Regions from separate parts of the Allobosea sp. FG18 genome, predicted to be linked through region 1. Evidence: riboswitches for the same ligand, from Rfam matches in the RefSeq annotation. Region 1 holds a riboswitch; the other holds the start of a gene.

Region 1 (4,205 bases):
TCGCGGCAAGAAAAGTAAGTAAGAACTTACTTAAGCTGTTGTTTTTATTTGCTAATTTATCTACGCGGCTATTGCGGCGTGGTTCCGGCCGTGCGAGTCTTCGGCTGCCAAATCACTGGCGCCAGAGACAAGCCTATGAGCCCGATCAATCACGCTTCCTATCTCGCCGACCAAACGCACCGCACGCTGGTTGACCGCCTCGCAATGGCGCACGTCGATCCCGGCCACGATCTCCGCAGCACCATCATCGAGATTCTAGGCGACGCCAATATCTGGCCGATCATGTGCCTTGAGGACCGGCTGGAGGAACGTCAGCGGCGCCGGGCGCGCGGGTTGGAAGTCTAGGAGCGGACCTATGCAAAAGGCGCAGGCCAGCTACCCGCTCCTTGTATGACATTCGCACAGACCCCCTGACTATAACTCCGTTCGTAAGCAATGAACGAAGTTGAAGCAGGAGTTGGGATGGTAACTGATAGCGCCGGACATAGTCCGGTTAGCAGGTGCATTGAGTTTATGCGCTCAATGATTGCCGATCATGAGATGGCTATACAGAGGCATCTTCGCGAAATCGAAGAGTTGGAGAGTAACGACGCGGCTGAGTTTGCCGACCGCACCGCGCCGTTCTCTGCATCCCGCACACCCAATGTGACCAATGGAGATACGAGCATGAACGAGAATACCACGCCTCTGGGGAGTGCGTCGAGCGAATGGGTTCAGCAGAACTTCGACCTTTCCCCGCGCGAGAATGTGTTGGACTACATCGGACATCGCCTCTGCGAGGCGCGTGACCACAGCGGGACCGGGATCTTCGATGTTCCACAGGTCGCGATGGAGATCCTTGAATTCATCGAAGCGCGCGCGAAGGCCATCCACCCGGACGGCTGGCTCGCCTTCGTGAACCCCGACTTCCCTGTCCAGATGTTGGAGTCGTGATGGTGGCGCTCAATCCTGCCCTCCGCGAGATGGTTGCTCGCGCTGCCGCTCGGAGTAGGCGCATTATGGTGCGGCGAGAGGTGGCTCGCGAGGTGATGACCGATGCGATCGCGGAGGAGATTTACTCCGCCACGCCGGACGACGCGGACCTCGACGTGCTCGCGCTGGCCGACACCATCGTGGACCGCTTGGAGTTGATGGGCGTCGAGCTTCCGAAGCCTCGCCTTAGTGTTCGGGCCGCGACGCAGCACACCGCCTAAACCCCAGGGCGAGTTACGACATTAGGCCCGCCGGTGCAGATCGGCGAGCTTTTGATTTGAGTCCTCTAGACGGCTGCCAGCACCCGGATTTATGTCTCTCTCAAAATGAGGGGGACACTATGGCCGACGACACCGTTGCTGCTTATCGCGTGCTTGGATTCCAAGTCGGACAAGGCCCGAATGAGGTTGCCGTGAAGCTTGAGCTGGCAGGCCAAGCAGGCCCGGCCTCGCAGATCGCAATCGCCCTTGGCCCGAAGGCTGCCGCCGAACTAGCCAAGCAGTTGGGCGAGGCCAGCGCAGCCACCGCGATTGCGAAGACACGGGCCAGCTTCAGGCAGTAGGAAGAGCGCCATGGAGTTCATCGCAGGGGTGATCGTCGGCGCGTTCATCGTATGGGCAATCATGCGTCCGATAGCGCGAGCGCACCTTCCGCCGGAAGGTCAGAACGGCCTGCCAAAGACGGACGGCTGGAAAGCCACCTACATCCGCCGACGCTAGCAGCAGCGGCTAGGGTTGCTCGCGGTAGCGCTCCAACGCCTGCCGCTTCAAATCCTCTGGACTCAGTGCCGCATGACCGAAGCCCGCGATGATATAGGCGAGGCGCGTCCGCTCGCGCTGCGCATCCTCCGGCGCAACGTCAGCCTTCACTTCTGCCCAGACTGATTCCAGCGCCGCCTGAGCAAGGGTGAGATCGCGAGAATCGGTCAGCGATGAGAACGGCACATCTTCCCCCACTGTGTTCGGCAGATTGTAGGGAAGCCGGGAGAAGGCACAAGCCGGTGCGGCGCTACACAAAAGCACCCACACTTTTGCTACACAATCGCATACAACTTCCAAGCTAAGCGATTGAAAAATAACAGGAAAAAATAGTGGCGGAGACGGAGGGATTCGAACCCTCGATACCCTTGTGGGGTATGCTCATTTAGCAAACGAGTGCCTTCAGCCTCTCGGCCACGTCTCCGGCGAGAGGCTCTATGCCCGATTGCGGAGCCGTTTGACAAGCCTCGTTGGCAACTTCCTTTGCACAGCCTGTGCATGTGTCCGAGAGAGCCATAGAGCACTCCCGTGTGAAGGGAGTGATCTGATCGTGCGCGCAGCAAGCCAGCGCAGTACACAATCGAGCCTTGCGCCAGCTCGCCTTGCCCCGATGCACGGCAGACACTAGATTGAGGCCGTCCGTTGGGGTGCCGAAAGGCTGAGAGACGTGGTTCGCGTCAACCCATCGCACCTGATCCGGGTAATGCCGGCGAAGGGAACGGTCTTCGGCAGACATCTTGATCGTGCCCCAGGCCGCTGCCTTTCCGGGAGCAGGGAAGAGCATGACGGCGCAACGCCTTCAGTCGGGCCTGAATGTCGCGGTGGTCGGCGCCGGCGTGGTCGGCCTGGCCTGCGCCACCGAACTGCTGGCGCGCGGCGCACGGGTAACCATCCATGAGCGTGGGCCGCGCATCGGCGCCGAGGCCTGTTCCTGGTATGCCGGCGGCATGCTGGCCCCGTGGTGCGAGGGTGAGAGCGCCGAGGAGCCGGTGATCCGGCTCGGGCAGCAGGCCGCCGATTGGTGGGAGCATCATGCCGGTGGCGTCACCCGCCATGGCACGCTCGTCGTAGCACCGAGCCGGGATCGCTCGGAACTGCGCCGGTTCGGCCAGCGCACCAGCCATTTCGAGGAGGTCGACGGCGAGGCCATTTCCGGGCTGGAGCCCGATCTCGCCGGACGCTTTTCGCGAGGATTGTTCTTTGGCGGGGAGTGCCATCTCGATCCCCGTCTCGCGGTCGTTACGCTCGCCGAGAGGCTGCTCGCCAACGGCGCCGTCATTCAGTTCAACAGCGCCATCGAGCCCTCCGATCTCGATGCCGATATCGTCCTCGACTGCCGGGGGCTGGCGGCGCGCGATGACCTGCCGGACCTGCGCGGCGTCAAGGGCGAGATGCTGCTGCTGCGGAGCGATGATATCCGCCTGTCCCGCCCGGTCCGGCTGCTGCATCCGCGCATTCCGCTCTACATCGTACCGCGTGCGGACGGGCTCTTCATGGTCGGCGCGACCATGATCGAGAGCGGCGAGCGGCGCCGCATCTCCGCCCGCGCCATGCTGGAACTGCTCGGTGCTGCCTATGCGCTGCATCCCGCTTTCGCCGAGGCGGAGGTCGTCGAGATCGGCACCGATGCCCGCCCGGCCTTTCCCGACAACTTACCGCGGCTGACGCGTCGCGGCCGGGTGATCCATGTCAACGGGCTCTATCGCCACGGCTTCCTGCTCAGCCCCGCCATGGCGCGGATGGCGACTGAGGCCGTGCTGAACCCGCAAGCAACACCGGAGATGCTGCATGACCTTGCTGCTTAACGGCGCGCCGCAGGATGTCGCGGCGAAGACGCTGGCCGAGGCGCTGGCCGAGCTGGGTTATGGCGGCCGCATCGTCGCGACCGCGGTGAACGGTGATTTCGTGCCCGCCCGCAAGCGCGCCGAGACGGCCTTGAGCGAGGGGGATCGCATCGAGGTCGTCGCACCGATGCAGGGAGGCTGAGGTGGCATCCTTCTATGGTTTCGAGCCGGAGAACCCGCTCTTCCTGGGCACGGCGCAATACCCGTCGCCCGCGATCCTGGCCGAGGCGGTGAAGCGCTCCGGCACCGAGGTCGTCACCGTCTCGCTGCGCCGGGAATCCTCCGGCGGCGCTGGGCAGGCCTTCTGGGCGCTGATCCGCGAGCTCGGCGTCAAGGTTCTGCCCAACACGGCCGGCTGCCATACCGTCAAGGAGGCAGTGACCACGGCGCAGATGGCCCGCGAGGTCTTCGGTACCGATTGGATCAAGCTCGAGGTGATCGGCGAGGATGATACGCTGCAGCCGGACGTGATCGCGCTGGTTGAGGCCGCGCGCATCCTCACTGACGACGGCTTCAAGGTCTTTCCCTACACCACCGAGGATCTCGTCGTCGGCGGGCGCCTGCTCGATGCCGGCTGCGAAGTGCTGATGCCTTGGGGCGCGCCGATCGGATCGGGCAGGGGGCTCAACAA
Region 2 (4,205 bases), on a different contig from region 1:
AGCCCTCGGCGGTTCCGCGCGGCGGCCCGGCCGTTCCGCCCTCGGCTGCGCCGACCCAGCCTCGCCCAACCGGAGCGCCTCCTGCGACGGCGCCCGCTGCTCCGTCACAGCCCGGAGCCGGCGCGCCGCCCTCGGCCGTTCCGCGCGGTGGCCCGACCGTTCCGCCTTCGGCTGCACCCTCTCAGCAGCCTTCGACTCTGGCGCCTCAACCTGCCGCTCCCGCCGCTCCAGCACAGCCGGGAACGGCCGCTCCGACACCACCCCCGCCCGCCGGCGCTGCTCCGGTCCAGCCCTCGCGCCCGGCGCCGGGCACGCCTGCGGTTGGCGCTCCCGGCGCTCCAGCTCTCGCCCCGGCTCAGCCCGGCGCCACGGCTCCGACCCCGCCTGCGGGCGCGGCGCCCGGCCAGGTCGGGCGGCCCGCTCCCGGCATGCCGTCCGGCGGAGCACCGGGGACGGCTGCGCCGGCACAACCCGGTGTCGCCCCTGTTCCCGGTCAGCCCGGCGTCGCTCCCGGCCAGCCGCCTCAGCGTGAAGGCCGCCGTGGCGGCATCTCGCCGGGCGTGGCCGGAGCGATCGGTCTCGGTGCCGGCGTCATCGGCGGCATCATGGCCGCGCAGGGTGCGCAGCGCTTCGAGGATATCCGCAGCCGCCGCGAGGAACGGCGCGAGGGTGACGTCACCATCATCCGCGAGCCCGGCCGCACCATCATCCGCGACGATGACGGCCGCGCCATCATCCGCCGCGACGAGGATCAGCGCTTCCGCGATCTCGGCTGGCAGGGCCGCTCCGAACGCCGCGGCGACGAGAACCGCACGATCTTCGAGCGGCCGGACGGCACGCGCATCGTCACCGTCACCGACGAGGAGGGCCGGCTGATCCGCCGCACCCGCATCGACCGCGACAACCGCGAGGTGATCATCATCGACAACACGCTGCGCGACCGTCCGGGCCGCTTTGCCGACGATGTCGTGGTGCTGCCGCCGCCGCCGCTGCCGATGCCGCGCGAGCGCTATATCGTCGATGCGGACCGGGCCGACGAGGATCTGATCTACGAGACGATCATCGCCCCGCCGATCGCCGCGATCCCGCGCCGCTACACGCTGGACGAGGTCCGTTATTCGCCGGACCTGCGTGCCCGCATGCGCAGCGTCGATATCGACACGATCAACTTCGATACCGGTTCCTGGCAGGTCGGGCAGGATCAGGCGCGGCGCTTGTCGGTGATCGCGGATTCGGTGAAGCGCGCCCTGCAGCGCTCGCCTAACGAGGTCTTCCTCGTCGAGGGCCACACCGACGCCGTGGGCGCCGATGTCGACAATCTCTCGCTCTCCGATCGCCGGGCGCAATCGGTCGCGGAGATCCTGACGCGCGACTTCCAGATCCCGCCGGAAAACCTGACGACCCAGGGCTATGGCGAGCAATATCTGAAGGTGAACACGCAGGATGCTTCGCGCGAGAACCGGCGCGTCACGCTCCGGCGCATCACGCCGCTGCTCAGCGGCCAGAACCAGTAACGACCGGGCGGGGGTGCTCTCGAAGCAGCCCCGTTCTTTATCAGGCGCAGGGAACTCCCGTTCCCTGCGCCTGTTTTGTTTCCGGAGGATAGCCGAGGGGAGATGCCGCCATGAGAAAGCTTGTCCAGGTCATCGCCGTGGCGCTTGTTGCCGGCATGCCCATTGCAGTCTTGGCGCAGGCTCAGACCGCGCCTGCTCCGGCAAGGCAGCGCGCTCCCGGCGTGCCGCTGGTGCCGCGCTCGGGCGAGGTGGCGCGCCCGCCGATGCCCAACAGCGTGGCGCCACGGGACGAGACGCGTGGAGCTGGCGCGGACAAGGCGCAGATTCGGTCCGAGCGCGATCCGCCGATGCCGAAGCCCGTGCCCTCGATCATCGCACCTTGAGGGGCCGGGTTGAGGATTTGGTAGGGTTGCCCGACTAGGGTGCGGCCATGAGCGACGCCGTTTCCCTCGCCACCAGCATCGTCACGATGCAGGCCGCCTCGACGCAGCAGGCGCTGTCGGCCGAAATGCTCAAGCAGAATGCGCAGGCCGAGCAGAGCCTCGTCGCCATGCTGCAGCAGAGCGTCGAGCAGACGCAGGCGATGCTGCCAGCCGGGCAGGGCACGCTGGTCGACCGGACCGCCTGAGCCATTCCTTCTCCTCTACAACCTGTTTGAAAATGGGCAGCCCTCATCCTGAGGAGCCGCGTCAGCGGCGTCTCGAAGGATGCTTCAGGAGGCTCCCGAACGATCTGGACCATCCTTCGGGACGCGCCTGCGGCGCTCCTCAGGATGAGGGCTGCGGGATACTCCACCAGTTGGTCTGGGAGGTATGCTTGCAGCCCGTTGCCAAGCGGCGGCGCTACGCCTAACCTCGCCAGTGTTCCGAGGGGTGCCCGCAAGGGCTGAGACGGCTTTCGAAGCTGAACCCATCGAACCTGATCCGGGTCATACCGGCGGAGGGACTGGAACGCGGTGCAGCCTTGGCCTGCACCCGCATCACAGCGCTTGAACCGCTTCGACGCCGGATCTCCTGACCTGTACCAAGGAGGAGATCCCCCCTATGAATGCCCACACCAAACCCCAGAAGAACAGCGTCAAGACCGCTCCCCAGAGCGTCACGACCGGGCCGATCATCGGCTCGCGCAAGATCTATGTCGCGGCGCCCGAGCATCCCGAGATGCGCGTGCCCTTCCGCGAGGTCGTGCTGACGACCGATGCCGAGCCGCCGGTGCGCCTCTACGACCCCTCCGGCCCCTTCACCGAGACCGACGCGAAGATCGATCTCAATGCCGGCCTCGTCCAGCCGCGTCGCGCCTGGCTCGACGCACGCGGCTTCGAGCAAGTCCCCGGCCGTGCTGTCACCGCCGCCGATAACGGCCACATCTCCGCCGAGCAGCTCGTGCCCGCCTGTCCGGCTGAGCGCCCGATCCTGCAGGCGAAGCCTGGCCAGATGACGACGCAGTACGAATTCGCCAAGGCCGGCATCGTCACCCCCGAGATGATCTATGTCGCCCATCGCGAGAATCTCGGCCGCGCCGCCATGCTGGAGGGCGCGCGGGAGCGCCATGCCGATGGCGAGAGCTTCGGCGCCAACGTGCCGGAATTCGTCACGCCGGAATTCGTCCGCGAGGAGATCGCGCGCGGCCGCGCCATCATCCCCGCGAACATCAACCATCCCGAGCTGGAGCCGATGGCGATCGGCCGCAATTTCCTGGTCAAGATCAACGCCAATATCGGCAATTCGGCCGTCACCTCCGGCGCGGCCGAGGAGGTCGAGAAGCTGGTCTGGGCGATCCGCTGGGGCGCCGACACGGTGATGGACCTCTCCACTGGCCGTAACATCCACAACATCCGCTCCTGGATCCTGCGGAATTCACCCGTGCCGATCGGCACGGTGCCGATCTACCAGGCGCTGGAGAAGGTCGGTGGCGATCCGATCAAGCTCGACTGGGAGGTGTTTAAGGACACGCTGATCGAGCAGGCCGAGCAGGGCGTCGACTATTTCACCATCCATGCCGGCGTCCGGCTGCCTTACGTCCCCCTCACTGCATCGCGCGTCACCGGCATCGTCTCGCGCGGTGGCTCGATCATGGCGCGCTGGTGCCTCGCGCATCATCGCGAGAGCTTCCTCTACGAGCGTTTCGACGAGATCTGCGAGATCATGCGCCGCTACGACGTTTCGTTCTCGCTGGGCGACGGCCTGCGTCCGGGCTCGATCGCCGACGCCAATGACCGCGCCCAGTTCGCCGAACTCGAGACGCTGGGAGAGCTCACCAACATCGCCTGGGGAAAAGGCTGTCAGGTGATGATCGAGGGCCCCGGCCATGTGCCGATGCACAAGATCAAGGAGAACATGGACAAGCAATTGCGCGAGTGTGGCGAAGCGCCGTTCTACACGCTCGGACCGCTGACGACCGACATCGCGCCGGGCTACGACCATATCACCTCGGGCATCGGTGCGGCGATGATCGGCTGGTATGGCTGCGCCATGCTCTGCTACGTCACGCCAAAGGAGCATCTGGGTCTGCCCAACCGCGACGACGTCAAGACCGGCGTCATCACCTACCGCATCGCGGCGCACGCCGCCGATCTTGCCAAGGGCCATCCGGCCGCGAAGATTCGCGACGATGCGCTCTCGCGCGCCCGTTTCGACTTCCGCTGGGAGGATCAGTTCAACCTGGCGCTCGACCCCGACACGGCGCGGGAGT

The links. A riboswitch is a leader RNA that binds a small molecule or an ion and turns the genes downstream of it on or off. The one in region 1 is predicted to bind thiamine pyrophosphate.
Region 2: linked by a shared signal. The riboswitch ahead of thiC (phosphomethylpyrimidine synthase ThiC) and the one ahead of thiO (glycine oxidase ThiO) in region 1 are both predicted to bind thiamine pyrophosphate.

Annotation. Positions count from the first base shown of each region.
Region 1 is NZ_JBMDKB010000011.1:66,337-70,541, reverse strand. Features, by position in the region: gene ACODTJ_RS13910 (hypothetical protein) at 136-345, shown strand; gene ACODTJ_RS13905 (hypothetical protein) at 667-933, shown strand; gene ACODTJ_RS13900 (hypothetical protein) at 1,029-1,193, shown strand; gene ACODTJ_RS13895 (hypothetical protein) at 1,313-1,534, shown strand; gene ACODTJ_RS13890 (hypothetical protein) at 1,545-1,691, shown strand; gene ACODTJ_RS13885 (hypothetical protein) at 1,701-1,916, opposite strand; tRNA gene ACODTJ_RS13880 (tRNA-Ser) at 2,064-2,154, opposite strand; TPP riboswitch at 2,364-2,465, shown strand; gene thiO (glycine oxidase ThiO) at 2,540-3,535, shown strand; gene thiS (sulfur carrier protein ThiS) at 3,519-3,716, shown strand; gene ACODTJ_RS13865 (thiazole synthase) at 3,718-4,205, shown strand, end outside.
Region 2 is NZ_JBMDKB010000010.1:34,620-38,824, forward strand. Features, by position in the region: gene ACODTJ_RS12825 (OmpA family protein) at 429-1,514, shown strand; gene ACODTJ_RS12830 (hypothetical protein) at 1,625-1,897, shown strand; gene ACODTJ_RS12835 (hypothetical protein) at 1,945-2,142, shown strand; TPP riboswitch at 2,373-2,477, shown strand; gene thiC (phosphomethylpyrimidine synthase ThiC) at 2,558-4,205, shown strand, end outside.